DNA from 2 places in the Kitasatospora sp. NPDC058478 genome. Region 2 is predicted to be linked to the other one. Evidence: predicted binding sites of a transcription regulator. Region 2 holds the regulator's gene; the other holds the start of a gene.
The links. The regulator HspR, encoded in region 2, represses chaperone genes until heat shock. The targets are predictions, from matches to a motif close to TTGAGNNNNNNNNNCTCAA.
Positions count from the first base shown of each region.

Region 1 (12,541 bases), on a different contig from region 2:
CGCGCCGGCCCAGCCGGGACACCGTCAGCCGCTCGTCCGACCAGGGCCGCACCGTCACCCGGGCGGCCAGCTCGGCCCGCATCGCCGGCAGCAGCCAGGGCGCCAGCCGGGCGTAGCCGCCGCCCAGCACCACCTCGGCCGGGTCCAGCAGGTTGACCGCCCCGGCGGCCGCGATGCCCAGCGCCGAACCGGCCCCGGCCAGCACCGCGAGGGCCGGCTCGTCCCCGGCCCCGGCCCGCCCGGCGAGCAGCGTCACCCAGTCGCCCCGCGCGCCCGCCGGCCCGGCCGCCCGCAGCACGGCCGCCTCCCCCGCGTACTGCTCCAGGCAGCCGTGCGCGCCGCAGGCGCAGCGGTGGCCGTCCGGGTGGACCGGTACGTGGCCGAACTCGCCCGCGTAGCCGCGCGCCCCGCGCAGCAGCCGCCCGCCGACCACGATCGCCGCGCCGACGCCGGCCTCGGCCGAGACGTACAGGAAGTCCTCCGGCCCGCCGCCCAGCCACCGTTCGGCCAGCCCGCCCAGGTTGGCCTCGTTGTCCGCCTCGACCGGCAGCTCGGCCAGTTCGGCCGCGCCGGCCGCGCGCAGCGCCGGGCGCAGTTCGGCCGCCAGCGGGACATCCCGCCAGCCCAGGTTGGCGGCCCGCTGGAGCACCCCGCCGGAGGTGCCGACCAGCCCGGGGACGGCCAGGGTCAGCCCGGCCGGGCGCAGGCCCGCCTCGGCGACGGCCGCGTGCAGCAGTTCGGCGAGGTCGGCCATGACCGCGGCGGGCCGGCGGCCCCGATTGCGGACCTCGCGGCGGCGCCAGGTCCGGACCTCCCCGCTCAGGTCGACCACGCAGGCGCCGAGGTGCTCCACGCCGATCTCGGCGCCGAGGCCGCCGGGCCCGAGCGGGTTGAGCCCGAGCGCGGTGCCGGGGCGGCCGACCTTGCCGCTGGGCGCGGCCGGGCCCTCCTCGACGACCAGGCCGCCGGCGATCAGCTGCTCGGCGAGCGAGGAGACGGCGGCCCTGGTCAGCCCGGTCTCGGCGGCCACCTCGGCCCGGGAGCGCGGGGCGCGCGCGATCACCCCGAGCACCAGGGCCAGGTTGGCCCGGCGCATCCCCTGCTGGCTGGCGGGCCCGCTCCGAACCGCGTCCGGTTCCCCGCGCATAACCCTCACCTCACGGCCTTATGGGGCATCCCGTGGCATCTCGGGTGCAGCGTAACCGGGTTCGTACCTCGGGTGCGCCCGTTCGGCGGGCCGGGTGAAGACCCACCGCTGCATCGCCCAGAAGCGGAACAGCATCGCGGCGAAGGTGCCGACGACCATCCCGCTGAGGAAGTCCGCGGTCTCCTGGACGAACGGGCCGACGTACGGCTCGCGCAGGTCCAGGGCGTAGCGGGAGAGTGCCAGCGGCAGGTCGTTGACGGCGATCGCCATGGCGCTGACCAGGAAGAACAGCAGTGCCTCGCGCGGGTGCCCGGCCGTCCGGAAGGCCCAGCGACGGTTGAGCACGTAGGAGACGACGGTCGAGATCACGGTCGCGACCGTCAGCGCGACCACCGGCTTGTGCTCCAGCACGGTGAACTTCAGCTCGAAGTCGGTCACCGTGGTGAGCAGGAAGCAGGCGCCGCCGACCAGCAGGAACTTCACCAGCCGGCGGTGCCGCAGCAGGAACGGACGCAGCCGGGCCGGCACCCGGGCCAGGGCGCGCTGCGTGGGGGACGGCATCTCCGCAGTGTGGCACGCGCAGACGCCGTCCTCCCGTCGATCCTCCCGCCGACCCGGCGCGGCCGGGTCAGGCCGCCGCGGCCAGGACCTTGGCCGGCTCCAGGGCCAGCTCCAGCACCTCCCGCACGTCCGCCACCGGGTGCACGGTGAGCCGCTCCAGCACCTCGGCCGGGACGTCGTCCAGGTCGGCCTCGTTGCGCTTGGGGATGATCACCGTGGTGACGCCGGCCCGGTCGGCGGCGAGCAGCTTCTGCTTCACCCCGCCGATCGGCAGCACCCGCCCGGTCAGCGACACCTCCCCGGTCATCGCCAGGTCGGTGCGCACCTTGCGGCCGGACAGCAGCGAGGCGAGCGCCGTGGTCATGGTGATGCCGGCGCTCGGCCCGTCCTTGGGGACGGCCCCGGCGGGGACGTGCAGGTGCACGCCGCGGTCGCGCAGCGAGGTGACCGGCAGCTCCAGTTCGGCACCGCGCGAGCGCAGGTAGGAGAGCGCGATGTGCGCGGACTCCTTCATCACGTCGCCCAGCTGCCCGGTGAGGGTGAGCCCGGTGCCGCCGGTCTCGGCGTCGGCGAGCGAGGCCTCGATGTAGAGGACGTCGCCGCCGGCGCCGGTCACGGCGAGGCCGGTGGCCACGCCGGGGACGGCGGTGCGCCGCTCGGCCGGCGCCTGGGCGGCCTCCGGCACGTGGTGGGGCCGGCCGATCAGGGCGCGCAGGTCGTCCGGGCCGATCGCGGCGGGCAGTTCGCGCTCGCCGAGCTCGGCCTGGGCGGCGATCCTGCGCAGCACCCGGGCGATCGAGCGCTCCAGGTTCCGTACGCCGGCCTCCCGGGTGTACTCCCCGGCCAGCCGGCGCAGCGCCGCCTCGTCGACGCTGACCTGCTCGCCGCCCAGTCCGGCCTTCTCGCGCTGGCGCGGGAGCAGGTGGTCGCGGGCGATGACGACCTTCTCGTCCTCGGTGTAGCCGTCGAGGCGGACGAGCTCCATCCGGTCGAGCAGCGCCTCGGGGATGGCCTCCAGCACGTTGGCGGTGGCGAGGAAGACGACGTCCGAGAGGTCGAGCTCGACCTCCAGGTAGTGGTCCCGGAAGGTGTGGTTCTGCGCCGGGTCCAGCACCTCCAGGAGGGCGGCGGCCGGGTCGCCCCGGTAGTCGGAGCCGACCTTGTCGATCTCGTCGAGCAGGACGACCGGGTTCATCGAGCCGGCCTCCTTGATCGCCCGCACGAGCCGGCCGGGCTGCGCGCCGACGTAGGTGCGCCGGTGGCCGCGGATCTCGGCCTCGTCCCGGACGCCGCCGAGCGCGACCCGGACGAAGGTGCGGCCCATGGCGCGGGCCACGCTCTCGCCGAGCGAGGTCTTGCCGACGCCGGGCGGGCCGACGAGTGCCAGCACCGCGCCTCCGCGCCGGCCGCCGACCAGTCCGAGCCCCTGGTCGGCCCGGCGCTTGCGCACCGCGAGGTACTCGACGATGCGGTCCTTCACGTCGGCGAGGCCGGCGTGGTCGGCGTCCAGCACGGCGCGGGCACCGGCGATGTCGTACGCGTCCTCGGTGCGCTCGTTCCAGGGCAGCTCCAGGACGGTGTCCAGCCAGGTGCGGATCCAGGGGCCCTCGGGGGACTGCTCGGAGGCCCGCTCCAGCTTGTCGACCTCCTTGAGGGCCGCGTCGCGGACCTTCTCGGGCAGGTCGGCGGCCTCGACCCGGGCACGGTAGTCGCCCTCCTCGTCGGCCGGGTCGCCGTTGAGCTCGGCCAGTTCCTTGCGGACGGCCTCCAGCTGGCGGCGGAGCAGGAACTCCTTCTGCTGCTTGGCCACGCCCTCCTCGACGTCCTTGCGGATGGTGTCGTTGACCTCCTCCTCGGCGAGGTGGTCGCGCAGCAGGGTCAGCGCGTACTCCAGGCGGGCGACCTGGTCGGCCTCCAGCAGCACCTTGAGCTTCTGCTCGGCGGTGGCGAAGGGCGCGTAGCCGATGTTGTCGGCGAGCTCGCCGACGCCCTCGATCTGGGCCACCCGGTCGACGATCTGCCAGGCGCCGCGCCTGCGCAGCCACTGGGTGGACAGCGCCTTGTACTCCTTGACCAGCTCGGCGGCCCGGCCGGCCACCAGGGTGTCCACCGAGGACTCCCGGAAGGGCGTGGTCTCCACCCAGAGGGCGGCGCCGGGGCCGGTGGTGCCGACCCCGATGCGGACCCGGCGCACGGCGCGCACCAGCGCGGCCGGCTCCCCGTCGGCCAGCCGGCCGACCTGCTCGACGGCGGCCAGGGTGCCGACCGCCGCGTACGAGCCGTCCACCCGCGGGACCAGCAGGACCTGCGGCTTGCCGGTGCCGGTGGCCGCCGCGCGGGCGGCCTCGACCGCGGCGCGCACCTCGGTGTCCTTCAGGTCCAGCGGGACGACCATGCCCGGCAGGACGACCTCGTCGTCGAGCGGCAGCACGGGCAGGGTGAGCGGTGTGGACGTCGATGCCATGATCTCTCCCCAGTCAGTGAAGTTGAGTCGACCTGACTAAGGCCTGGCGTGCGCCGGATGTTCCCGGGGCGGTGTTCGCCATGAGCGAACAGGAGGAGGGTGTGGAGCGAACGGGGGGAGGGTGCGGGAAGCGCCGTCAAAAGCACGCGGGAGCGGCACCCGGAAGGGTCAGCGCGCGTCCAGGACCGGAGCGCCGCCCGGCGCGGGCGAGGAGCCCGCGGCCGGCACCTCGGCGCGGCGCGTCCGCGGCTTCGGCCGCGGCCGGCGGGCCTGGGCCCGGCGCAGCCAGCGCCACAGCGCCACCCCGGTGAGCACCGCGGCGGGGTGCCCCACGGCGGTGACCAGGTCCCGCTCGGTGAGGATCTGCTCGGCGATCAGCAGCCCGGCGCCGCCGAGCGCGACCAGCCGACCGCGCCACGGCAGCAGCCCGGCCACCGCACCCAGGCAGGTGAGCACGCCGTAGCTGACGCCGATGTCCAGGTAGTCCAGCGCCGCGGTCTCCATCCGCCCGGTCTCCACCGCGGTGATCACCACGCCCTGGGACAGCAGCGTGGCCGTGACGTGCCCGATCGCGAAGACCGCCGCCGCCCGGGCGGGGCCGATCCGGCGCTCCAGCGGCGCGAGGGTGACGGCGAATCCCCACAGGTAGGGCATCCACACCTCGCCGGCCACCCAGAAACCGCTGAGCAGCAGCGCACGCAGGGGGTGCTGCAGGAGGTTGTGGCCGTCGGAACTGGAGGCCTCCTGCAGCCGCTGCACGAGTTCCGGATCGGCGAGTTTGGCAAAGGTCGTGGTGGCGCCCACCACGGCGAGATAGCCGAGGGTGAAGGGGTTTCGCCGGGGTGTCGGCACCCGCGCCAGCAGCCACTCGACGACGCCGGTGCGCAGACCGTGCCGGAGCATGCCGTACGGCGGGCCGGCGGGCGACGCCCCGACCCGTCCGGCACCTCGCCGCAGTCCAGCCATGCCGCCCTCCGCTCCACGCCGGCAGCCACCGGCCCCTCACCAGGTGCCCAACGTACCGGCGCGCGCCGCGGATCCCGCCCTGCGGGGCGTTGTCGTGGCCACGTTACGTCGAGGTTCTGAGAGGCATCTGAGAAAAGCCGGTGAAGACCGTCAGGAAACCGGTCGACCGGATTCCCGATATTGGTCCAGACCTTCTTCCGGCGGGCGCGCCGGCAAGGGCTCTGACCGGCGACTTGGCGTCAACTCGACTGCATACGTACCGTTACGCAGAGAAAAATCGCCGGGTAAGGTATCGGCCCGTGCCCACTCGTGCAGTGGGCTCCGAGGGCGGCCCGACAGCCGGCCCACGGGCCGGAAACGTCCGGTCCACCTGCCGGGAGGCATCCGCTGTCCGTACGCTGCGAAGTGCGCGGGAGAAGTGGGCGGGCGACAATCCGCCCGCCGACCCGCACGCACGACGGGACGGCGGACCCGGCACAGTCCACGACGGAACAAGACTACGAGCGGAGCCCGCCATCCCCACAGGTGGCCGGCCCGCAGCCCTGGGGGCGGTGGCGTGACCGTGACAGAACTTCAGCAGGACAACAACCACAGCGGCGGCACGGTGAGCAGCCAACGCAGAGTGCTGGTGGTGGAGGACGAGCCGACGATCGCGGAGTCGATCGCGGCCCGGCTGGGCGCGGAGGGCTTCAAGGTCGCCGTGGCCCACGACGGGCCGGGCGCGGTCGACGGCTTCCACACCTGGCAGCCGGACCTGGTGGTCCTCGACATCATGCTGCCCGGCTTCGACGGCCTTGAGGTGTGCCGCCGGATCCAGGCGCAGCGCCCGGTGCCGGTGCTGATGCTGACCGCGCGCGACGACGAGACGGACCTGCTGGTCGGCCTCGGCGTGGGCGCCGACGACTACATGACCAAACCGTTCTCGATGCGCGAACTGGCCGCCCGGGTCAACGTGCTGCTGCGCCGCGTCGAGCGCGCCCAGCAGGCGGCCCGCACGCCCGCGCTCGGCTCGCTGCGCTTCGGCGAGCTGGAGATCGACCACGTGCAGCGCCGGGTCCGGCTCGCCTCGGGCGACGTCCACCTGACGCCCACCGAGTTCGACCTGCTCGCCTGCCTGGCCGCGCAGCCGCGCGCCGTGCTGACCCGCGAGCAGCTGCTGGCCGAGGTCTGGGACTGGACGGACGCGTCCGGCACCCGCACCGTGGACAGCCACGTCAAGGCACTGCGCCGCAAGATCGGCGCGAGCTGGATCCGTACCGTCCACGGCGTCGGGTACGCGCTGGAGGCCCCGCTCTCCTAGCAGCGAGCCTCGGGCGACGGGCCTCCGGGGGGCCCGTGTCCCGAACTGCCGCGCACCACGCGGGGGACGTACGCGGGGATCACAGGGGACCAATGACCTTTCCACAGCAACGCAACGGGGACACCGGCGGCACGCGGTCGCAGACGTTGGCCGCCCGCGCCGCCCGCCGGGTCTGGGCCGACATCAGGCCGCTCGACCCGGTCCGCTCGATCAAGGGCAAGCTCGCCCTGCTGGTGATCGTCTCCGTCTTCCTGGCCACCGGCATGGTGGTCGTGGCGATCCGGTCCGAGACCCAGATCCGGATCATCATGGTCTTCTCCATGATCGCCTCGCTGCTCTTCATGCAGTTCCTCGCGCACGGGCTGACCGCCCCCCTGCGCGAGATGACGGCCGCCGCCCGCGCGATGGCCTCCGGCGACTACAGCCGCCGGGTCGAGGTGAACTCGCGCGACGAGATCGGCGAGCTGGCGACCACCTTCAACCAGATGGCCGCCGACCTGGGGGCCGCCGACCGGCACCGCCGCGAGCTGGTCGCCAACGTCTCGCACGAGCTGCGCACGCCCATCGCCGCGCTGCGCGCCGTGCTGGAGAACGTGGTGGACGGCGTCGTCCAGCCCAATCCGGCGACCCTGGGGGCCGCCCTGGAGCAGACCGAGCGGCTCGGCCGCCTGGTCACCCACCTGCTGGACCTCTCCAAGATCGACGACGGCGTGGTCGACCTGGACGCCCGCCCCTTCGAGGTGCGCGAGTTCCTGGACGGCGTGCTGCGCGGGGTCACCGTGGACGGCGCGACGGCCGGCGGGGCGTTCTCCCGGCGCGGCGACGTCCGGCTGGCGCTGGAGGTCAGCCCGACCGGCCTGACCGGCGTGGCGGACCCGGAACGGCTCCACCAGGTGGTCGCCAACCTGGTCGACAACGCCTGCAAGCACTCCCCGCCCGGCGGCACCGTGACGGTGCGCGCGCGGCCCGACGGCGGGCCCGGCGGCCTGCTGCTGGAGGTCGAGGACGAGGGCCCGGGCATCCCGCCGGCCGACCGCGGCCGGGTGTTCGAGCGGTTCAGCCGCAGCGGCACCGCGACCGCCCAGGGGCCCGGCTCGGACGGCGGCACCGGCCTCGGCCTGGCCATCGCCCGCTGGGCGGTGGACCTGCACGGCGGTCGGATCGCGGTCGCCGAGTCGCCGCGCGGCTGCCGGATCGAGGTCCGGCTGCCGGGGCAGCGCTGAGGGTCGGATGTGTCACAGAAGCGACACAGACGTACACGAAGATCATTGGATGATCCGTATGGGGCTTTGTCCGTTTTTGCCCGGATATGCCCTATGGGTGGGCGCGATCGCTTCCCCTCAGATACGGCTTTCTAACGCACATTTTCAGCCAAACTGCAGGTCAGGACTGTGATCTGGGCGACGCCTGGGGCCCGGGGACTGCGCGATCACTGGTCAGGGGCGTAGCCTTAATCCCCGCTGTCCAAACATCCCAAAAGGAAGCGGAAGAGGGCGGTTGCCGCCGTGTCGCCACAGTCCCCTGAAACCCCCAATAGCTCGGCTAGCTCCACTGGCTTCGGTCCCAATGAGTGGCTCGTCGATGAGATCTACCAGCAGTACCTCCAGGACCCGAACTCGGTCGACCGAGCCTGGTGGGACTTTTTCGCCGACTACAAGCCCGGTACCGAGGTGACCCCAGTGACCCAGGCCGCGACCCAGGCCGGCCCCACGCCGACCCCTGCCGCTGCCCCCGCGCCCGCTGCTGCTGCTCCGGCCGCGACCGCCCCCGCCGCACCGGCCGCACCGGCCGCTCCGGCGCCGGCGCCCGCGCCGCTCGCCGCAGCTCCCGTCGCGCCCCCGGCCCCGGCCCCCAAGGTCGCCGCCCCGGCCGCCCCGGCCGCCGCCGCGGCGGACGCGCCCGCCGGCCCCGAGCTGATCCAGCTGCGCGGCCCGGCCAAGGCCGTCGCCACCAACATGGACGCCTCGCTGGAGGTGCCGACCGCGACCTCGGTCCGCGCGGTGCCCGCGAAGCTGTTGATCGACAACCGCATCGTCATCAACAACCACCTGCAGCGCGCCCGCGGCGGCAAGGTCTCCTTCACCCACCTGATCGGCTACGCCCTGGTCCAGGCCATCAAGGCCGCCCCGGGCATGAACTACAGCTACAAGGTGGAGAACGGCAAGGCCTTCCTGGTCAAGCCCGAGCACGTCAACCTCGGCCTGGCCATCGACCTGGTCAAGCCGAACGGCGACCGCCAGCTCGTCGTCGCGGCCATCAAGAAGGCCGAGACCCTCGACTTCTTCGGCTTCTGGCAGGCCTACGAGGACATCGTCCGCCGGGCCCGCGCCAACAAGCTGACCATGGACGACTTCACCGGCGTCACGGTCTCGCTGACCAACCCCGGCGGCATCGGCACCGTGCACTCCGTGCCGCGCCTGATGCAGAACCAGGGCACCATCGTCGGCGTCGGCGCCATGGAGTACCCGGCCGAGTTCCAGGGCTCCGCCCCGGAGACCCTGTCCCGGCTGGGCGTCTCCAAGATCATGACGCTGACCTCGACCTACGACCACCGCGTCATCCAGGGCGCGGCGTCCGGCGAGTTCCTGCGCGAGATCCACCGCCTCCTCCTCGGCGAGAAGGGCTTCTACGACGAGATCTTCGAGTCGCTGCGGATCCCGTACGAGCCGGTCCGCTGGGCCACCGACGTCGCCACCACCCACGACGACGAGGTCAACAAGACCGCCCGCGTCATGGAGCTGATCCACGCGTACCGTGTGCGCGGCCACCTGATGGCCGACACGGACCCGCTGGAGTACAAGCAGCGCAAGCACCCCGACCTGGACGTCACCACCCACGGCCTCACCCTGTGGGACCTGGAGCGCGAGTTCGCGGTCGGCGGCTTCGGCGGCCAGAAGATGATGAAGCTCCGCGACATCCTCGGCCTGCTGCGCAACACGTACTGCCGCACCGTCGGCGTCGAGTACATGCACATCCAGGACCCGAAGCAGCGCAAGTGGCTGCAGGAGCGCCTGGAGAAGCCGTACTCCAAGCCCGAGCGCGAGGAGCAGCTGCGCATCCTGCGCCGGCTGAACTCGGCCGAGGCCTTCGAGACCTTCCTGCAGACCAAGTACGTCGGGCAGAAGCGCTTCTCGCTGGAGGGCGGCGAGTCGCTCATCCCGCTGCTGGACGCCACCATCGACGCCGCCGCCGAGCACCGCCTCGACGAGGCCGTCATCGGCATGGCCCACCGCGGCCGTCTGAACGTGCTGGCCAACATCGTCGGCAAGCCGTACGGCAAGATCTTCGGCGAGTTCGAGGGCAACCTCGACCCGAAGTCGATGCACGGCTCCGGCGACGTGAAGTACCACCTCGGCTCCGAGGGCACCTTCACCGGCCTGGACGGCGAGACCATCAAGGTCTCGCTCGCCGCGAACCCCTCCCACCTGGAGACGGTCGACCCGGTCGTCGAGGGCATCGCCCGCGCCAAGCAGGACATCCTGGACCAGGGCGGCACCACCTTCCCGGTGCTGCCGATCCAGATCCACGGCGACGCGGCCTTCGCCGGCCAGGGCGTCGTCGCGGAGACCCTGAACATGTCGCAGCTGCGCGGCTACCGCACCGGCGGCACGATCCACCTGGTGGTCAACAACCAGGTCGGCTTCACCGCCGCCCCGGCGTCCTCGCGCTCCTCGATGTACTGCACCGACGTGGCCCGGATGATCGAGGCCCCGATCTTCCACGTGAACGGCGACGACCCGGAGGCCGTGGTCCGCGTCGCGCGGCTCGCCTTCGAGTTCCGCCAGGCGTTCCACAAGGACGTCGTGATCGACCTCATCTGCTACCGCCGCCGCGGTCACAACGAGGCCGACAACCCGTCGTTCACCCAGCCGCTGATGTACGACCTGATCGACAAGAAGCGCTCGGTGCGCAAGCTGTACACCGAGGGCCTGATCGGTCGCGGCGACATCACCATGGAAGAGGCGGAGCAGGCGCTCCAGGACTTCCAGGGCCAGCTGGAGAAGGTCTTCGCCGAGGTCCGCGACGCCGCCCAGACCCCCGCCCCGGCCATCGCCGGCAAGCCGGTCGCCGACTTCCCGGTCAACATCCAGACCGGCATCTCCCAGGAGATGGTCAAGCGGATCGCCGCCTCGCAGGTCAACCTGCCGGACTGGCTGACCGTCCACCCGCGCCTGCTGCCGCAGCTCCAGCGCCGCGCCGCCTCCGTCGAGGACAACACCATCGACTGGGCGACGGGCGAGACCCTCGCCATCGGCTCGCTGCTCATGGAGGGCCACCCGGTCCGCCTGGCCGGCCAGGACAGCCGCCGCGGCACCTTCGGCCAGCGGCACGCCGTCCTGATCGACCGCAACACCGGCGAGGACTACACCCCGCTGCAGTACCTCACCGAGGACCAGGCCCGCTACACCGTCTACGACAGCCTGCTGTCGGAGTACGCGGCGATGGGCTTCGAGTACGGCTACTCGCTGACCCGCCCGAACTCGCTGGTCATGTGGGAGGCGCAGTTCGGCGACTTCGTCAACGGCGCGCAGACCGTGGTGGACGAGTACATCGCCTCCGCCGAGCAGAAGTGGGGCCAGCACTCGGGCGTCACCCTGCTGCTGCCGCACGGCTACGAGGGCCAGGGCCCGGACCACTCGTCCGCCCGCCCGGAGCGCTTCCTGCAGCTGTGCGCGCAGAACAACATGACGGTCGCCATGCCGACCCTGCCGTCGAACTACTTCCACCTGCTGCGCTGGCAGGCGCACAACCCGCACCACAAGCCGCTGGTCGTCTTCACCCCGAAGTCGATGCTGCGTCTCAAGGCCGCGGCGAGTGCGACCGAGGAGTTCCTGTCCGGCTCCTTCCGCCCGGTCATCGGCGACAACACCGTCGACCCGGCACAGGTGCGCAAGGTCGTCATCACCGCCGGCAAGTTCTACTACGACCTGGCGGCGGCCCGCACCGAGCGCGGCGTCACCGACACCGCGATCGTCCGGGTCGAGCGGCTCTACCCGCTGCCGGTGGCCGAGCTCCAGGAGGAGCTCGCCCGCTACGGCGACGACGTCCAGTTCGTCTGGGCGCAGGAGGAGCCGGACAACCAGGGCGCCTGGCCGTTCATCGCGATGAACCTGGTCGACCACCTCCAGGTCGTCGTCGGCCGCAGCGCCAACGGCTCGCGGCTGCGCCGCGTCGCCCGCACGACGGCCTCGTCCCCGGCGGTCGGCTCGGCCAAGCGGCACGCCGCCGAGCAGCAGGCGCTGATCGAAGAGGTCTACTCGCTCTGAGGCCCTGAGGCCCCGAAGCGCTGGAGCACCGAAGCCCGCGGCCCCCGTCCTCCCCTGGGAGACGGGGGCCGCGGGCGTCCCCGACTATCCTGACCAGGTCAATCCCCATCGGACCGGAGTGAACCCGTGTACTTCACCGACCGCGGCATCGAGGAGCTGCAGAACCGGCGCGGCGACGAGGAGGTCACCTTCGAGTGGCTGGCCGAGCGACTGCGCGAGTTCGTCGACCTCAACCCGGACTTCGAGATCCCCGTCGAGCGGCTGGCCACCTGGCTGGCCCGGCTCGACGACGAGGACGACGAGTGACCGGTGCGGTGCCGTTGCACTGAACCGCTGATGAGGGGCCCGGGAGGCGATCGCCTGCCGGGCCCCTCACGTATCCGCGCCCGCCCGTAGGGGGCGCCTCGGGGGCCGCTCCGGGGCGGCTCAGGGGCGGGATCCGGGACGGCACGCTTGACTTGCGCGTCACGCGATATATCGTCTTTAAAAGAGAACGCGATACATCGCGATCGGCAACGGGAGGCGGCAGAGATGAGCCAGTGGACGGTCGAGGGACCCGAGAGGATCACCATCGACGAGACGGTCCGGGCGCTGCACGTGCGGATCATCGAGGGCACGGTGAACGTGGTGGCGGCCGAGGGCCCGGCCCGCCTGGAGGTCACCGAGCTCCAGGGCGAGCCGCTGCACGTGACCCTGGTGGACGGCGTCCTGACGGTCACCTACAAGGACATCAACAGCTGGGGCGAGTTCGGCGACCGGCTCAAGTCGGTCGACGCGGTCAAGGGCTTCTTCAGCTCCTTCAAGCGCAAGCGGGTCGCCGGCGTCACCCTGACCGT
Region 1 is NZ_JBHXML010000088.1:147-12,687, forward strand. Features, by position in the region: gene ACFWPT_RS35590 (ROK family transcriptional regulator) at 1-1,147, opposite strand, end outside; gene ACFWPT_RS35595 (GtrA family protein) at 1,166-1,708, opposite strand; gene lon (endopeptidase La) at 1,776-4,172, opposite strand; gene ACFWPT_RS35605 (rhomboid-like protein) at 4,341-5,138, opposite strand; gene ACFWPT_RS35610 (response regulator transcription factor) at 5,701-6,438, shown strand; gene ACFWPT_RS35615 (cell wall metabolism sensor histidine kinase WalK) at 6,531-7,661, shown strand; gene ACFWPT_RS35620 (multifunctional oxoglutarate decarboxylase/oxoglutarate dehydrogenase thiamine pyrophosphate-binding subunit/dihydrolipoyllysine-residue succinyltransferase subunit) at 7,944-11,705, shown strand; gene ACFWPT_RS35625 (DUF6104 family protein) at 11,832-12,011, shown strand; gene ACFWPT_RS35630 (DUF4097 domain-containing protein) at 12,237-12,541, shown strand, end outside.
Region 1: a site for HspR is predicted at 4,195-4,213, ahead of lon (endopeptidase La). Genes of this name have one in related genera too.

Region 2 (18,195 bases):
GGCCAGCACCTCGTAGGCCAGCCGGAGGTCGGCGACGCTCCGGGCGAGCGGGCCGTCGGAGACCAGCCACTGGGAGGCCGGCCCCGGGTCCTGTGGCCCGAACGCGCGGTGGTCGGCGGGGAAGCGGCCGCTGGACGGGTTCAGCCCGGCGACCCCGCAGAACGAGGCCGGGACGCGGATGGACGCGCCGGAGTCGTTGCCGAGCCCGAGCGCGGCCAGGCCGGTCGCGACGGCCGCGCCGTCACCGCCGCTGCTCCCGCCCGGGGTGCGGCCGCGGTCCCACGGGTTGGCGGTGTCGCCGTAGAGCTCGCTGCGGGTGTGCATCCCGGCCAGGATCATGGTGGGCATGTTGCTGTGCCCGATCGGTACGGCCCCGGCCGCGCGCAGCCGGGCGACCGGGGGAGCGTCGGCCCGCGCCACCAGGTCGCGGAAGCGCGGCACCCCGAAGGTGGTGGCCACGCCCTCGATGGCGGTGGTCTCCTTCACGGTGAACGGCACGCCCGCCAGCGGGCCGGGGTCCTCGCCCGCGGCCAGGCGCCGGTCGAGCTCCTGGGCCTGTGCCCGGGCGCGCTCCGCCAGGACCTGGGTGACGGCGTTCACCTGCGGGTTCACCGCGCTGATCCGCTCCAGGTGGCTGTCGAGCAGTTCGACGGCCGAGACCTCTTTGCCGCGTACCGCCGCCGCCTGCGCGGTGGCCGTCAGTCGCCACAGGGCGTCCTGCATGACGTACTCCCCTCCTCGTTCCGATGCGCTCGTATCGGTACCGTAGCCTGGGAACCGATACGAGTGCATCGAATAAATCGGAGGGGAGCCCGTGCCCAGACAGGTGGACCACGACGGCCGACGCCGACGGATCGCCGAGGCCGTCTGCCGGCTCGCCGACGAACGCGGCCTGGAAGGGGTGACCCTGCGCGACGTGGCCGACCGCGCGCAGGTGTCGACCGGCGCCGTCCAGCGCTGCTTCCGCACCAAGGACGAGATGCTCCGCTTCGCCCTCGGCCACGTCGGCGAGCAGATCACCGCCCGGGTCCAGGCGTACCCCGCCGACGACCCGGCGCCCTCGCCCGCCGCCGCCCTGGCACACGCGGCCGCCGAGGTGGCGCTGCTCGGCGACGGACAGCGCTCCCAGGCGCGGGTCTGGCTGGCCTTCGTCGCACAGGCCGCCGTCGACGAGCGGCTGGCGGGCCCGCTGAACGCCGACTACGCCGCCCTGGAGGGCCTGTTCGCCCGGCTGATCGCCGAGGCCTCGCCGGCGGCCGGGCCGGACGCCGCCCGGGAGGCGAAGACGCTGCTGGCCCTTGCCGACGGGCTCACCGCGCACGTCCTCGTCGGCCGCCTCACCGCACCCGAGGCCCGGGCGATCCTGAACGCCCACCTGTCCGGCCTCGGGCGGCGGCCGGGCGACGGCTCAGAGGCGCTGGAGCCGTGACACCGCTTCCTCCAGCACGGAGTCCTGCTTGCAGAAGGTGAAGCGGACCAGGCTGCGGCCGGCCTCGGTGTTGTCGTAGAAGACGGCGTTCGGGATGGCGACGACGCCGCAGCGCTCCGGCAGGGCGCGGCAGAACTCGATGCCGTCCTTCTCGCCGAGCGGGGTGATGTCGGTGGTGATGAAGTACGTGCCCTCGGGGGTGAACACCCGGAAGCCGGCCGCGGTGAGCCCGTCGACCAGCAGGTCGCGCTTGCGGAGCAGGTCGGCGCGGAAGCCGTCGAAGTAGCTGTCGGGCAGCCGCAGCGCCTCGGCGACGGCGTACTGGAAGGGGCCGGCGCTGACGTAGGTGAGGTACTGCTTGGCCGTGCGGACGGCCGTGACCAGGGCCGGGTTCGCGGTGACCCAGCCGACCTTCCAGCCGGTGAAGGAGAAGGTCTTGCCGGCGGAGGAGATGGAGACGGTGCGCTCGCGCATGCCGGGCAGGGCGGCGACCGGGTGGTGGGTGGCGCCGAAGACGAGGTGCTCGTAGACCTCGTCGGTGACGACCAGCAGGTCGTGTTCCACGGCGAGGGCGGCGATGCCGGCCAGCTCGTCGGCGGTGAGCACGGTGCCGGTCGGGTTGTGCGGGGTGTTGATCAGCAGCAGGCGGGTGCGCGGGGTGATCAGGGTGCGCAGTTCGTCCAGGTCGGGGCGGAAGTCCGGGGCGCGCAGGGTGAGCGGGCGGCGGGTGGCGCCGGCCATGGCGATGCAGGCGGCGTAGGAGTCGTAGAAGGGTTCGAGGGCGATCACCTCGTCACCGGGCTCCAGCAGGGCGAGCAGAGTGGCGGCGATGGCCTCGGTGGCACCGGCGGTGACCAGCACCTCGGTGTCCGGGTCGTAGGAGAGGCCGTGGAAGCGCTGCTGGTGCTCGGCGATCGCGGCCCGCAGCTCCGGGATGCCGGGGCCGGGCGGGTACTGGTTGCCGCGGCCGTTCAGCACGGCGTCGGCAGCGGCCCGGGCCACCGAAGCCGGGCCGTCGGTGTCGGGGAAGCCCTGGCCGAGGTTGATCGAGCCGGTGGCCGTGGCCAGGGCCGACATCTCGGCGAAGATGGTCGTCCCCATACCGGCCAGTCGGCGGTTCAGCAGCGGCCTGTTGCCCATCGGTGGCTCCTCACGCGTCGTCGTCGGCCCCATCCTGGGTCAGCCGGGGGCCGGGGACAAGGACGGCCCGACCACCTGGGGCCAAGTGGTCGGGCCGTGCGCTCGCAGGGCGGGCAGGGTCACGCCTCGTTGGTGCCCTCGGGGGTCTCGCCGTCCTCGCCCTCGATCTCGTTCTGCAGGCCGAGGCGCTCGACGATCCACTGCTCGAAGCCGACGGCGGCCTGGGTCCAGTTGGCGGTGGTGGTGACGAAGTAGTCCAGGTTGACGCCGGTGCCGACGATCATCTGGGCCTCGCCGATCAGGCGGACCACGCCGTCCTCGTGGGTGTGGGTGTAGACCTTGGGCCAGAGGGTCTCGCGGTTCCACTCGTCGATGAGGTCGAGGATCTCGCCCTTCTTCTCCAGCGGGTACGCGCGGTCGTAGAAGGCGCGCACCGCGAAGAGCTCCTTCTGCTCGCCGCGGAACATGTAGTAGACGCGGAAGCCCTCCCAGGGGGCGGTGAGGTCGCCCTCCTCGTCCACGACGTGCTTGAGCTGCATCTGGTCCAGCAGCTGGGTCACCAGGCCCTGGTCCGGGACGATGATCGGCGGCGGGCCGGCCGGCCGCCCCTGGTCGCCGGGCTGGCCGCCGCCCTGGGGCGCGCCGAACGACGGGATGGACGACGGGTCGATGCTCATGGGGTCCTCTTCCTCAGTGCACGTGGTGGCCGGCAATGAGAGGCCGCCCTTTCCACTTCCCATCCTGCCTCATCCGGGGCCTGCCTCACAGGGGCACCCGGCCACGCGTCGATCTTCGTCCGGGGCGCTCCCGACGCCCGCCGCAAGCGGTGATGGTGACGGAGCGTGTCCGGCTGGAGGGCCGCCGAGGCCGGGGCGCCGGCGGGGCGCGGCGGGGTGCGACCGTGGCCGAGTGTGCCGTCAACTGTGCTGTGCGGCAAGGGTGTTGACCGGGCCGCCCGCATGACAGTGCGGGCGGCCCGGTCTGGTGGTGCTACTTCTCCAGCAGTCCGCGGCTGCGGACGGTGAGGCGGTCGCCCTCCTCGTCCCGCTCGACCAGGACGGTGTCCCCGTCGTGCACCTGGCCGGACAGGATGGCCCGGGCCAACTGGTCGCCGATCGCGGACTGGACCAGCCGGCGCAGCGGGCGGGCGCCGTACGCCGGGTCGTAGCCGGTGAGGGCCAGCCAGTCGCGGGCGGCCTCGGAGACGTCCAGGGTGAGCCGGCGCTCGCGCAGCCGGTCGCCGAGACGGGCCACCTGGAGGTCGACGATCCGGCTCAGCTCGGCGGTGCCCAGCGGGTCGAAGACCACGATGTCGTCCAGCCGGTTGAGGAACTCGGGCTTGAACGTGGCCCGGACGGAGTCCAGCACCAGGGCCTTCTTCCGGTCCTCCGGGGTCGCCGGGTCGACCAGGTACTGACTGCCCAGGTTGGAGGTGAGGATCAGGATCGCGTTGCGGAAGTCCACCGTGCGGCCCTGGCCGTCGGTGAGCCGGCCGTCGTCCAGCACCTGGAGCAGGACGTCGAAGACCTCCGGGTGGGCCTTCTCCACCTCGTCCAGCAACACCACGCTGTACGGGCGGCGGCGCACCGCCTCGGTGAGCTGGCCGCCCTCCTCGTAGCCGATGTACCCGGGCGGGGCGCCGACCAGGCGGGAGACGGAGTGCTTCTCGCCGTACTCGCTCATGTCGATCCGGACCATGGCCCGCTCGTCGTCGAAGAGGAAGTCGGCCAGGGCCTTGGCGAGTTCGGTCTTGCCGACGCCGGTCGGGCCGAGGAAGAGGAACGAACCGGTCGGGCGGTCCGGGTCGGCGATGCCGGAACGGGTGCGGCGCACCGCGTCCGAGACCGCTCGCACGGCCTCCGCCTGGCCGATCAGGCGCTCGCCCAACTCCTCCTCCATGCGCAGGAGTTTGGCGCTCTCGCCCTCCAGCAGGCGGCCGGCCGGGATGCCCGTCCAGGAGGCGACCACGTCGGCCACGTCGTCCGGGCCGACCTCCTCCTTCACCATCGAGGCGGAGGCGTCCTGGTCCGCCGCCCGCTCCTGGGCTTCGGTGAGCTCCGTCTCGGCGGCCGGGATCTCCGCGTACATCAGCTTCGAAGCCCGCTCGAAGTCCCCGTCGCGCTGGGCCCGTTCGAGCGCGCCGTTCAGGTCGTCCAGCCGCTCCTTGAGCTCGCCGACCCGGTTGAGGCTCTTCTTCTCCTGCTCCCAGCGCGCGGTCAGGGCGCTCAACTGCTCGTTCTTGTCGGCGAGATCGCGCCGCAGTCGGGCCAGCCGGTCGATCGAGGCGGCGTCCGACTCCTTCTCCAGGGCCAGCTCCTCCATCCTCAACCGGTCGACGGAGCGCTGGAGTTCGTCGATCTCGACGGGGGAGGAGTCGATCTCCATCCGCAGCCGGGAGGCCGCCTCGTCGACCAGGTCGATCGCCTTGTCGGGCAGGAAGCGGGAGGTGATGTAGCGGTTGGACAGGGTGGCCGCGGCGACCAGTGCGGCGTCCGCGATCTGCACCTTGTGGTGCGCCTCGTAGCGGCCCTTGAGACCGCGCAGGATGGCGATCGAGTCCTCCACGCTGGGCTCGCCGACCAGCACCTGCTGGAAGCGGCGCTCCAGGGCCGGGTCCTTCTCGATCCGCTCGCGGTACTCGTCCAGCGTGGTGGCGCCGACCATCCGCAGCTCGCCGCGGGCCAGCATCGGCTTGAGCATGTTGCCGGCGTCCATCGCGGAGTCGCCGCCGGCGCCCGCGCCGACCATGGTGTGCAGCTCGTCGATGAAGGTGACGACCTGGCCGTTGCTCTGCTTGATGTCGTTCAGGACGGCCTTCAGCCGCTCTTCGAACTCGCCGCGGTACTTGGCGCCCGCGACCATCGCGCTGAGGTCCAGCGAGACCAGCCGCTTGCCGCGCAGCGACTCCGGCACGTCGCCGGCGACGATGCGCTGGGCCAGGCCCTCGACCACCGCGGTCTTGCCGACGCCCGGCTCGCCGATCAGCACCGGGTTGTTCTTGGTCCGGCGGGAGAGCACCTGGACGACCCGGCGGATCTCCTGGTCCCGGCCGATCACCGGGTCGAGCTTGCCGTCCCGGGCGGCCTGGGTCAGGTCGGTGCCGTACTTCTCCAGTGCCTTGTAGGTGCCCTCAGGGTCCGGAGAGGTGACCCGGCCGCTGCCGCGCACGTCCTTGAACGCGGCGAGCAGGTCCTTCGCCGTCGCGCCCTGCTGCGCCAGCAGTTCGGCGACCGGCCCGCCCTCGGCGGCCAGGCCGACCATCAGGTGCTCGGTGGAGACGTACTGGTCGTCCAGGTCGTCGGCGCGCTTGCCGGCCTCGGTGAGCACCGCGAGGGTGTCCCGGGCGAGCTGCGGCGCGGCGACCGTCGAGCCCATCGCGCTGGGCAGGGCGGTCAGCTGGCGGCGGGCCTCGGCGTCGATCCGGGTGACGTCCGCCCCGACGGCCTCCAGCAGCGGCCGGGCGATGCCCTCGGGCTGCTCCAGCAGGGCGATCAGGATGTGCACCGGCTTGACGTCCGGGTTCCCGGCCGCGCCCGCCTGCCGGATCGCGGCGGACAGGGCGTCCTGCGTCTTGGTGGTGAACTTGCTGGCGTCCACTGCTGGGGGGTCCTCCCTCGTCGTCCTTCAATGCTGCTACGTACAGCATGCACTAAGTTGAGTCTACTCCGCTCAAGTTTTTACGCCCGTTCCGCGCGTTCCGTGCGTTCCACCCGCTGCGCGCGGGGCACCTGGCGGGTCAGCCCCAGCAGCTCCCGGGCCGGCCCGCTCGGCCGCTGCCCGGCCGGCCACACCGCGCGCAGCGGCCGCCGCAGGTCCAGCCCCTCGGCCAGCGGGACGGCCACCAGCCGCCGGACGGCCAACTCCTCCATCACCGCCAGCTCGCTCAGGCAGACCGGCCCGGCCCCGGTCATCGCCGCCGCCTTCAGCGCGGTGGACGAGGCCAGCTCCAGCCGGGGCCGCACCGCGCCCCCGTACGGCGCCAGCGCCATCTCCAGCACCTCCCGGGTGCCCGAGCCCGACTCGCGCAGCACCAGCGGGGTGGCGGCCAGCTCCGGCCCGGTCAGCGGCGTCCGGCGGCGCGCCCACGGGTGGCCGGGCGCCACCACGACCACCAGCCGGTCCGCCGCCACCACGGCGCCGGCCAGCCCGGGCGGGGTGGACGGGCCCTCGACGAAGCCGAGGTCGGCGTCCCCGGCCAGCACGTGCCCGGCGACCTCCGCCGAGTTCGCCGTCCGCAGCGTCACCGCCGTGCCCGGACTGGCCTCGGCCAGGGCCAGCAGCCAGCCCGGCATCAGGTACTCGGCGACGGTCAGGCTGGCCACCACCCGCAGCTTGGCGTCCCGCCGCTCGCGCAGCGCGTCGATCCCGGCGTCCAGCGCCTGCGCCGCCTCCACCACGTGCCCGGCCCACTCGACCACCAGCCGCCCCGCCACGGTCGGCCGACTGCCCCGGGGGGAGCGCTCCAGCAGCGGGACGCCGATCTGCCGCTCCATGCCCTTGATCCGGGCGCTGGCGGTCGGCTGGCTCACGCCCAGTTCGGCCGCGGCCCGCCCGACGCTGCCCAGCCGGGCCACCGCGAGCAGCAGTTCCAGGGCGCCGAGCTCGGGGACGCGGGGGGAGAGGGCCATAGGTCCAGGCTATGTCCTCATAGAGCCCGCGGCGCTACCGGAGCCCGGCCCGGGGCGGCACGGTGGAACCATGTCCACCTTGGCCGATGCCCGCCCGCTCACCCGCCCCTCCCGTTCCTCGCTGCGTGCCCGCCTCGACCTCGCCCAGCTCGGCCCCAACTGGTACGCCGCCGTCATGGGCACCGCGATCCTGGGCAACGGCGCGGCCGTCCTGCCGCTGCGGCTGCCCGGGCTGATCGGCTTCGGCGAGGTGATGTGGGCGCTCGGACTCGCCGCCCTGCTGGTGCTGGGCGCGGCCCGGCTGGTCCACCTCACCCGGCACCGCGAGGCCGCCCGCACCCAGCTGCTGGACAACCCGGCCACCGCCGTCTTCTACGGCTGCCCGCCGATGGCCCTGCTCTCGGTCGGCCTCGGCACCCTGCTGCTCGGCTCCCGGGTGATCGGCACCGGCCCCGCGGTCGCCGTCGACGCCGTGCTGTGGGGCGTCGGCACCCTGTACGCGCTGGCCGTCGCCGGCGGCATCCCGTACCTGATGATCACCCGGCACCCGGTCTCCGCCCTGGAGGCCAACCCGACCTGGCTGCTGCCGGTGGTCGCCCCGCTGGTCGCCTCCGCCACCGGCCCGGCCCTCATCCCGCACCTGCCGGCCGGGCTGGCGCAGCAGACCATGCTGTACGCCTGCTGGGCCCTCTTCGGGATCGGCCTGCTGGCCACCCTGGTGCTGCTGCCGGTGGTCTTCACCGGGCTGTTCCACAGCAAGCTGCCCACCCTGGTGCTCACCCCCTCGCTGTTCCTGGTGCTCGGCCCGCTCGGCCAGTCCGTCACCGCCGTCCACCAACTCGCCGACGCCGCCCGCCCGGTGCTGCCCGCGCTGGCCCCAGCCATGCTCCCCTTCGCCGAGCTGTACGGCGTCGCGGTGCTCGGCGTCGCGATGCTCTGGCTGGCCGTCGCGCTCACCGCCAACCTGCGCGCCCGCCGGGCCGGCATGCCGTTCGCGATGACCTGGTGGGCGTACACCTTCCCGATCGGCACCTGCGTCACCGGCGCCTCCGCGCTCGCCCGGCACACCGGGTTCGGCGGCTTCACCGCGATCGCCACCGGGCTCTACCTGCTGCTGGCCACCGCCTGGGTGCTCGCCGCCGGCGGGACCGCCGCCGGGCTCGCCCGCGGACGGCTGCTGGCGCGTGCCTGACGATTCCCGCCGCACGCCGCCGTTGCAGGAACCCGCACCCGCGGCCCGACCGCGCGCGGCCGACCGACCGTACGGGCGGGTGCCTCCCGCGAGCCCCGCTGGCCTCGGCCTTTACCGGAATCCGTCCCGCCGCTCGACCCCGCCCGCCCCACCCGCCGTGCAGATAGCTGCAATTGCGCGAACCTGCACTCGGGCGACACTTGTTCACCGGCCGTCACACTGTGAGGGTGGAGTCACGCCAGGCCGACCGGGCACCGCAGCCCGATGGTGGCGACTTGCTCTTCGAAACTGACCACGGGTGCAACGTCCCGCACGCGTGAAACGGGGGGGAAGAGCGCCGGTCGGGGCGCCATGTGTGGTGATGGCCCCCGGAACCGGAGCCGTCGAGGCGTTGCTGCTCCGCCTCGACGGAAGCGCCTGGGCATGGGCGTAGCGACGGTGGCCCCCGGGCCCCCGGAGTGCGACGGCACCCGGACCCCGGAGGCCGCCGTCAGCCCGGTACCGTGACCGCCGAGCCCCGCGCCGGACGGCGCGACGGCGGCAACGAGGGAGAAGCGTCCGGCAGGGAGTGTGCGACGTGACGGTGGAACCGGCGGTCGCGCCGCAGCACGGACAGCCCCCGGGCGAGGAGCCCGACGAGGCCGCCCGGCAGTTCTACCTGGCGATCCTCGCCCGGGGCGGACGCATCCCGTTCGCCGACACCCCGGACGCCGACCAGGCCGCGCTCCAGCAGCTCGTCGACCTCGGCCTGCTCATCGCCAACCCGATGGACCACTGCTACACCGCCATCAGCCCACGCTCCGTCACCGACCGCCTGGGCGCCGAACTCCGCAGCGAGGCGACCAGGCTGCTGGTCCGCGCCGAGAACCTCCCCGGCGCCCTCGACGGCCTCACCCGCGCCTACGACGCGATGCCCCGGCCCTCCGGCCGGGCCGGCGGCGCCGTCCACGTCGAGGGCCACGTCCACATCCGCCAGCGGATCTCCCAGCTCGCCTCCGACTGCCGCTCCGAAGTCCTCGCCGCCCAACCCGGCCACCGCCCCGCCGGCACCCTGCAAGTCGCCCTCCTCCAGGACGTCCACCTGCTCCAGCGCGGCTGCTCCCTGCGCACCATCTACCAGCCCGTCGCCCTCGCCGACCCGCCCGCCCTCGCCTACGTCGAGGAGGTCACCCGGCACGGCTCCCTCATCCGCGTGCTCGACGAGCCGTTCCAGCGGCTGCTCGTCTTCGACCGCGCCGTCGCCGTGATCTCCGCCAACGACGACAACAGCACCGCCGCCTTCATCACCGACCCGGCCGCCATCACCTTCCTGGTCGGCGCCTTCGAACGCGACTGGGCCCGCGCCGAAACCGCCGACACCGCCGCCACCCTCGGCCCCACCCGCACCGTCCCCGACCGGATCGGCCGCCTCCTCGCCCGCGGCCTCACCCAGCGCGCCGTCGCCACCCGCCTCGGCCTCAGCGAACGCACCGTCGCCGCCCACATCTCCCGCCTCCGCGACCGCCACGGAGCCCAGACCCTCTTCCAACTCGGCTGGCTGATGAGAGGCGCCCGCGATGACCGATGAACCCGGCCCCGCCGAGCGCGCCCCCGCCGACCGGCCTGCCCTCCGCCCACACCCTCTTCCACCTCGGCCGGCAGCTCCGGGGGGAGCCCCATGACCGACCCGTCGACCTGCCCCCTGCCCGACTCCCCGCTGCCCGACGACGCCGCCCGGGCGCTGTACCTCGCCGCCGTCGGCAACGGCGGCATCCTCCGGGCGGCCGACCTGGCTCCGGGTGACGAACCGGTCCTGGGGCGGTTGCTCGACCTCGGACTGGTCGTCCCGAGGGTCGAGGACGCGGCCTACGCCGCGGTGAACCCGCGTGTCGTCATCGGCCGGATCGGCTCCGAACTGCGTTCCACGGGTGGCGAATTGCTGGCCAGGGCGGACGAAGCACCCGAGCAGTTCGCCGAGTTGGCGCAGGCCTTCGACGTCACGCCGCGCCACCCCGAGTGCTCCGTCGAGGTCACGTACGTGCACGGCTTCGAGCAGATCCGCCTGCGCCTGGCCCAACTCGACGCCGAGTGCTCGCAGGAGATGCTGGCCGCCCAGCCCGGCGGGGCCCGGCCCGTCGAGGGGCTCCCGGACGCCCTCGACCGGATGCGGCGACTCGCCGAGCGCGGCGGCACCGTCCGGGGCATCTACGAGCCGGCGGCGGCCGCCGATCCGGCGACCGCAGCCTTCGCCGCCGCGGCCGCCGAGGTCGGCTGCCGGTACCGGGTGCTGGGCGAGCCGTTCCGGCGGGTCCTGATCTACGACCGGAAGGTGGCCGTCATCCCCGCCGCGTCCGACAACAGCCGCGCGGCCTTCGTCGAGGACCCGGTGGTGGTCGACTTCATGGCCGACGCCTTCGAACGCGACTGGCAGCGCGCCGCCCGGGTCCGCTGGGCCCGTGGCCCGGAAGCCCCCGAGCCGGCCGACTCCCTGCCCGACCAGGTCGGCCGTTTCCTCGCCCAGGGCCTCACCCAGCGTGCCATCGCCACCCGCCTCGGCCTGAGCGAACGGACGGTGGCCGGTCACATCGCCCGGCTGCGCGAACTGTACGACGCCGAGACGCTCTTCCAGCTCGGCTGGCAGCTCCGGTCGGCGGCCGACGCCGCCCGTCGGCGGGTGCCGTGATGCACGGGCGCGGCACCGGGCGGCCCGACCAGGCCGCACACGACCTGTACCTGCGCATCCTCCGGCACGGCGGCTGGATCGACCGGGCCGAGGTGGCCGACGCCGACCGGCCGGCCCTGGAACACCTGCTCGCGCTCGGGCTGCTGCTCGCCCGGCCCGAATCCGACGTCTGCACCGCCGTCAACCCGCGTACGGTCGGCGACCGGATCAGTGCCGAGCTCCGGGCCGAGGGCACCCGGCTGCTGGTCCAGGCCGCGCAACTCCCGCAGGCCCTCGACGACCTGACCAAGGCCTACGACACGGCCCCGCGCCCGACCGACCGTGCCGGTACGGTGCATCACGTCCAGGGCCTCGGCGCGGTCATCCGGCGATTCGCCGAGGTGGAGGCGGACTGCCGCCAGGAGATCCTCGTCGCCCAGCCCGGCCGGCCCCGCCACGCCCACCAGTTGGAGGACGCCCTGGAACGGATCGGCCGGTTCTGCGGCCGGGGCGGCCGGATCCGGGTGATCTACGCACCCGGCGCCGTCCGGGACCAGGCGACCGCCGACCACACCGCCCGCGGCACCGAACTGGGCGCCCGCTTCCGGGTCCTGGCCGAGCCGTTCCGCCACCTGCACATCTTCGACCGCCGGATCGCCGTGCTCCAGTCCGCCGACGACCTCCGGAGCGCGACCTTCATCGAGGATCCGGCGACCGTCGACCATTTCCTGGCCGTGTTCGAACGGGACTGGGCCCGCTCCGGCCGCCTCCTCTGGAACCCCGACCAGGCGTCCGCTCCCGAGTCGACGGCCCACGAGCAGGTCGGCCGGCTCCTCGCCCAGGGCCTCACCCAGCGCGCCATCGCCGGCCGCCTCGGTCTCAGCGAGCGGACGGTGGCCGGCCACATCGCCCGGCTGCGCGAACTGCACGACGCGGAGACGCTGTTCCAGCTGGGCTGGCAGCTGCGGGGAGCCCGGACGGGGGAGCCCGATGGGTGAGCGCTGGTCAGCCGGTGGCGGCGCTGGTCGGCCAGTAGCCGGCCCGGCCGACGACGGGGGGCTGCTGCCGGGGGACGTTGAACTGCTCACCGGGGGCGGTCCAGAAGCCCTCGCGCAGGGACAGCGCCATGCCGGCCCAGTCGAGCGCGGTCTCCACGGTGTGGTTGAGGGCCTCCTGCGACCAGGTGTCGTCGAAGACCAGCGGCAGGACGGGGGCGACCTGCTCGATGGTGGCGATCAGCGGGTTGTGCGTGATGGCCTCGTCGACGAGGAGGACGATCGGCTTCCGCAGCGCCGACGCCCACCCCAGCTCCAGGCTCACCCCGGCCGACAGCGGCGCCCCGACGTAGGCGAACACGAGGTCCGCGGACTGCAGGGCCCGGAAGTCGGACGGCACCCGGGGCTCCGGCGCCTGCCCGGCGACGGTCCAGGCATCACTGTGGTGCGCGCTGTACACGGCGGCACCGCTGCGGAGCAGGGTGGTGCGGAGCGTCGTCAGCCGCGTCCGGCTGGCGAGCGTCACCACACTGTCCGCGGGCCCGGTCAGCCGCATCAGCGGCGCGGCCAGGAACACACGCGCACGCCGGCCCTCGGGGGTCTGTCCGGCGTGCTCTCGCAGGTAGGGCTCACTCATTGTCGACTCCGGGGATAGGTGCCAACCAGGCCGATCGCCCCGTTGGGTGGTGACTATCGGAATGCTGCTGTGCATTCGTTGTGGTCGAAACGAACTAGTCATGGACATGTTGTTTGTGGTGTCCCCGTCTTCCCCCTCCCGCGAGAGGGGTTGGGGAGTGCACTGATCGTCTCTGTCGACCGTCGCCACCGTCCACAGAGCCGTGGTGTCATCTCGATGCCTGGCAGAGAGATGACGCACTGGGGTAGCAGGCCCCCTGGCTTCCGGCATGGGCTTGCGGCATTATGTGGCAGGTTGTTCGAAACAATGGCTGGGTACCCGCGCCAAGTCTTAAACAAAGAGAGGGGGCACCATGTCTCGGATACGCCGGGTGGTGCGATTTGTCCTGGTTCCAGTCGTTGTGGGTCTGGCGCTTTTCATCGGGAGCGGTTCGAGCCCGGCTGACGACACGATCTGGAACATCGGGGTTTCCCACGATGCGGCAGCGCCTCAGACCATGGCGCTGGCCAATGACACGATCTGGAACTGAGACCGCCGCGACGCTTGGTCAGTGATAGCTGTCGGAGTCGGTCGGAACGCTGTTCCGGGCCAATGCGTACCCGAGTTGGAACAGCGACTCGACATTGTGCTCGTCGCGCATCTCGGCCAGGTGCCGCGCGAGCGTCCGTTCGCTGATGCCGAGTCTGCGGGCGATCACTCGGTGGTTCACGCCTTCGAGCATGAGGTCGATGATCGTCTGCCGCATCCCGGAGACCACCTGCTGCGGAACGGCGCGCGCGCCGTCGAAGTCCAGCGCCCGGCTCCAGTTCCGCTCGAAGATCTCGCTGATCAGGTAGCTGATGACGGCCCGATCGTGCACGAAGGCGGCCAGATTGAGGTCCTCGGCGATGGGGATGACCGCGATTCGGCGATCGATGACGATCAATCGCGTGTAGGGCTCCTCCAGCGTCCGGAACCGTCCGCCGGCCTTGGTTATCGTGGCCACGTACTCCCTGGTGGGAGCGTGGTACCGGGTGCTCGGGTGGTAGATCGTCCTGAGCGTGATGCCCAGGCGGAGGGCTTCGAGGTCGCGGGCGAGGATGCCGGTGAGCGCCTCGGACGGGCGCGGCCCGCCGGGTTGGGCGGCGAGGATCTCCTCCGAGGCGCTGGCGACGATCTGCTGCACCCGCTGGTTGATCAGCACCTTTCCCCGCACGTACTCGATCGCGCCGCCGGCCTGCTCCGGTGAGTGGTAGGCGGCCGTCAGGTCGTGGAGATCGGTGGCGAGGGCCGACGCGCGGGTGAGCAGGTCGAGTGCCTGGCGCTGCCAGGTCACGGAGAGGCTCTCGGACAGCTGCTGAGGGTCGACCGCGACGAGGACACCGGGTTCGTCGGTGTCGGCGACCAGAAGGCCTATCGCCACCAACTCCTCCTGGGCCCCGCCCGCCTTGGCGAGGTCGGAGTCCTTCGGAAACCGCCCGTTCTCGCGGATGACCGCCAGATACAGCTCCCGCGCTTCTTTCGAGAGGACGGAGGGCCCAATCGCGGCGGTACCGGGCTGTTCTCGTCCACTCATCTGCGGGCTCCTTGCCGTGGCCGTGTCTGCACTACCTGCCGGGCACCAATACCGGAATCGCAGTGCAGCATGCCAGATCGGGTGGCATCGGTGAGGGCGGCCAGATTTGTTCGACAGCACTCTCTCACCACGATCAAGCCGCCGGCACCCCCCGGGCGGAGGGGAGCCGGCGGCCGGAGGTGTTCAGCCAAGTCTCAGCGCTTGGGGCGCCAGACGACCAGGGCGCTGGACTGGGTGGGCGGCTGGTAGGGGACGAGGTCGCGGCGGTAGGAGGCGTGGACGGCGGCCTCGCGCTGCTGGAGGGCGCTGGTGGCGCCGTCGAGGGAGTCGACCAGTTCGCCGATGCGGGACTGGAGCGCGGTGACCTGGTTCTCCAGCTCGATGATCCGCTTGATGCCGGCCAGGTTGATGCCCTCGTCCTGGGAGAGCCGCTGGACCTCGCGCAACTGCTGGATGTCGCGCGCGGAGTAGCGGCGGCCCCGGCCGGCGGTGCGGTCGGGGCTGACCAGACCGAGGCGGTCGTACTGGCGGAGGGTCTGCGGGTGCAGGCCGGAGAGCTCGGCGGCGACGGAGATGACGTACACCGGGGTGTCCTCGGTGAGGACGTACTGCGGCGGGGCGGTGGGCCGCCGGGTGCGGCGGCCGTCGCCCGGCAGGCCGTCGCCGACGCCGACGCCGGGCAGGCCTTCACCGATGCCGGGGCCGATGGGACTGTTGGGGATCATCTGGTCGTCACGCTCCCTTCGCCGCCCGGAACAGGGCGGCTCGTGGGTCGTCGGAGGCGGTGGCCTCGCGGTACTGCTCCAGGGCGTTCAGCGCGTCCCCGGTGATGTGCCGCGGCACCACGACCTCGACGGTGACGAGGAGGTCGCCGCGGGTGCCGTCCTTGCGGGTGGCGCCCTTGCCGCGGGCGCGCATGGTGAGGCCGTTGGCGCTGCCGGGGGGCAGCTTCAGCTTCACGGCCGGCCCGTTCAGCGTGGGCACCTCGATGGTGGCGCCGAGGGTGGCTTCGGGGAAGGTGACGGGGACGGTGACGGTGAGGTTGTCCCCCTTGCGCCCGAAGACGGGGTGCGGGTCGACGTGCACGGTGACGTAGAGGTCGCCGGGCTGTCCGCCGCGTTCGCCCTGGGCGCCCTTGCCCTTGAGCCGGATGCGCTGGGCGTCCTGGACGCCGGCCGGGATGCGGACCTGCATGGTGTGGGCGGAGCTGGCCCGGCCGCTGCCGTGGCAGTCGACGCACGGGTCATCGACGATCATGCCGCGCCCGCGGCAGTCCTTGCACGGCTCGGAGAGCGCGAACGCGCCCTGGCCGCGGCTGACGGTGCCGGCGCCGACGCAGGTCGGGCAGACCCGCGGGGTGGTGCCGGACTTGGCGCCGGTGCCGTTGCAGGTGCGGCAGGGGGCCTGGCTGGTCATCCGCAGCGGGACGGTCGCACCGTCGACGGCCTCGTCGAAGGCGAGGGTCACCTCGGTCTCGACGTCGGCGCCGCGCCGGGGCTGGGCCTGCCGGCCGCCGCTGCGGTTGAAGAGTCCGCCGAAGACGTCGCCGAGCCCGCCGCTGCCGGTGTTCTGGCTGCCGCTGAAGAGGTCGCCGAAGTCGAAGCTGTAGCTGCCGTTGCCCTGGCCGGGGCCGCCGGCCCGGAAGCCGCCGTTGGCGAAGAGGCTGCGGGCCTCGTCGTACTCCTTGCGGCGCTTCTCGTCGGACAGGACGTCGTAGGCCTCGGAGATGTCCTTGAAGCGGTCCTCGGCCTTGGCGTCGCCCTTGTTGGCGTCCGGGTGGAACTCGCGCGCGAGCTTGCGGTAGGTCTTCTTGATCTCGGCGGCGGTGGCGTCCTTGGGCACGCCGAGGACCTTGTAGTAGTCCTTCTCCACGTAGTCCTTGCCACTCATGCGTCCACCTCGCTCCGCTCGGCAGCCGCTCCGCGCAACACGCGCCTTTCAACGATTCGCTCGCTGCGCTTGCTCATAGCTGCCGCCACCTCCCGATGTCCATCCTCGCTGCGCTGTCAACAGCCGCTCCACCGGGCGCTGTTGACAGCGCGCTGCGGAGTCGGCCGCCGTTCTGGCCGGCGTACGACTCCGCAGCGCACTGGTTGTCAGCTGTCACAGGTTGTCAGCTGTCCGAACCACCGTCGGACTTGTCCGCGTCCCCGGACTTCGCCTCGCCGTCGGGCGCGGCCGTGGTCTGGGTGCCCGGCTGGGGCTCCGCGACGGCGACCATGGCGGGGCGGATGATCCGCTCGCCGATGCGGTAGCCGGGCTGGAGGATCTGCACGCAGGTGTCCTCGGTGACGTCCGAGGAGTAGCTGTGCATCAGCGCCTCGTGCATGGTCGGGTCGAAGGGCTCGCCCTCCTTGCCGAACTGCTGGAGGCCCAGCTTGGCGACGACCGTCTCCAGGGACTCGGCGACGGACTTGAAGCCGCCGGTGACCTCGCCGTGCTCGCGGGCGCGGCCGATGTCGTCGAGCACCGGGATCAGGGACTCCAGGATGTTGGAGACCGCGATCTCGCGGACCGTCAGCCGGTCGCGCTCGACCCGCTTGCGGTAGTTCTGGTACTCGGCCTGCAGACGCTGCAGGTCGGCGGTGCGCTCGGCCGACTCCCGCTTGGCAGTGGCGAGTTCGTCGGAGCCAGCACCGGAGCCGGAGTCGGCGGCGCCGGCTGCGGCGGCCTCCTCGGCGGCCTTGATCACAGCCTCGTCGGCGGCGGAGTCGTCGCCGGGCTTGCCGCCCTGCGGCTTGTCCGTCATGCCGCACCGCCCTTGGGCTTCTCGTCGTCCACGATCTCGGCGTCGACGACGTCGTCGTCCTTGGCCTGGGCGGACTCGCCGGCCGGGGCGGCGGCGTCGGCGTTGGCGTACAGCGCCTGGCCGAGCTTCTGCGCGGTGGTGGAGACCTTCTCCGAGGCTTCGCGGATCTTCGCGATGTCCTCGCCCTTCAGGGCCTCCTTGAGCTCGCCGATGGCGGTCTCGACCTCGGCCTTGACGTCGGCGGGGAGCTTGTCGGTGTTGTCCGCGATGAACTTCTCGGTCGAGTAGACGAGCTGCTCGGCGGAGTTGCGGGTCTCGACGGACTCGCGGCGCTTGTGGTCCTCCTCCGCGTACTGCTCGGCCTCGCGCATCATGCGCTCGATGTCGTCCTTCGGCAGCGCGGAGCCGCCGGTGACGGTCATCTTCTGCTCCTTGCCGGTGCCGAGGTCCTTCGCGCCGACGTGCATGATGCCGTTGGCGTCGATGTCGAAGGTGACCTCGATCTGCGGCAGGCCGCGCGGCGCCGGCGGCAGGCCGGTCAGCTCGAACATGCCCAGCTTCTTGTTGTACGCCGCGATCTCGCGCTCGCCCTGGTAGACCTGGATCTGCACGGACGGCTGGTTGTCCTCGGCCGTGGTGAAGATCTCGGAGCGCTTGGTCGGGATCGTGGTGTTGCGCTCGATCAGCTTGGTCATGATGCCGCCCTTGGTCTCGATGCCGAGGGACAGCGGGGTGACGTCGAGCAGCAGGACGTCCTTGACCTCGCCCTTGAGGACACCGGCCTGGAGCGCGGCGCCGATGGCGACGACCTCGTCCGGGTTGACGCCCTTGTTGGCGTCCTTGCCGCCGGTCAGCTCGCGGACGAGCTCGGCGACGGCGGGCATGCGGGTCGAGCCGCCGACCAGGACGACGTGGTCGATCTCGGAGAGCGAGATGCCGGCGTCCTTGATCACGTTGTGGAACGGGACCTTGCAGCGCTCCAGCAGGTCGGAGGTGAGCTGCTGGAACTGGGCGCGGGTGAGCTTCTCGTCCAGGTGCAGCGGGCCCTCGGCGGAGGCCGTGATGTAGGGCAGGTTGATCGAGGTCTCGGAGGACGAGGACAGCTCGATCTTGGCCTTCTCGGCGGCCTCGCGCAGACGCTGCAGGGCCATCTTGTCCTTGGACAGGTCGACGCCGTGGCCGGCCTGGAAGACCTTGACCAGGTGGTCGACGACCTTCTGGTCCCAGTC
Region 2 is NZ_JBHXML010000035.1:22,468-40,662, reverse strand. Features, by position in the region: gene ACFWPT_RS20570 (amidase) at 1-723, opposite strand, end outside; gene ACFWPT_RS20565 (TetR/AcrR family transcriptional regulator) at 815-1,429, shown strand; gene ACFWPT_RS20560 (pyridoxal phosphate-dependent aminotransferase) at 1,409-2,569, opposite strand; gene ACFWPT_RS20555 (YbjN domain-containing protein) at 2,689-3,246, opposite strand; gene clpB (ATP-dependent chaperone ClpB) at 3,560-6,166, opposite strand; gene ACFWPT_RS20545 (LysR family transcriptional regulator) at 6,247-7,197, opposite strand; gene ACFWPT_RS20540 (TDT family transporter) at 7,268-8,389, shown strand; gene ACFWPT_RS20535 (LuxR C-terminal-related transcriptional regulator) at 8,967-9,956, shown strand; gene ACFWPT_RS20530 (LuxR C-terminal-related transcriptional regulator) at 10,047-11,051, shown strand; gene ACFWPT_RS20525 (LuxR C-terminal-related transcriptional regulator) at 11,051-12,028, shown strand; gene ACFWPT_RS20520 (hypothetical protein) at 12,036-12,662, opposite strand; gene ACFWPT_RS20515 (hypothetical protein) at 13,210-14,217, opposite strand; gene ACFWPT_RS20510 (heat shock protein transcriptional repressor HspR) at 14,412-14,942, opposite strand; gene dnaJ (molecular chaperone DnaJ) at 14,950-16,107, opposite strand; gene grpE (nucleotide exchange factor GrpE) at 16,331-16,966, opposite strand; gene dnaK (molecular chaperone DnaK) at 16,963-18,195, opposite strand, start outside.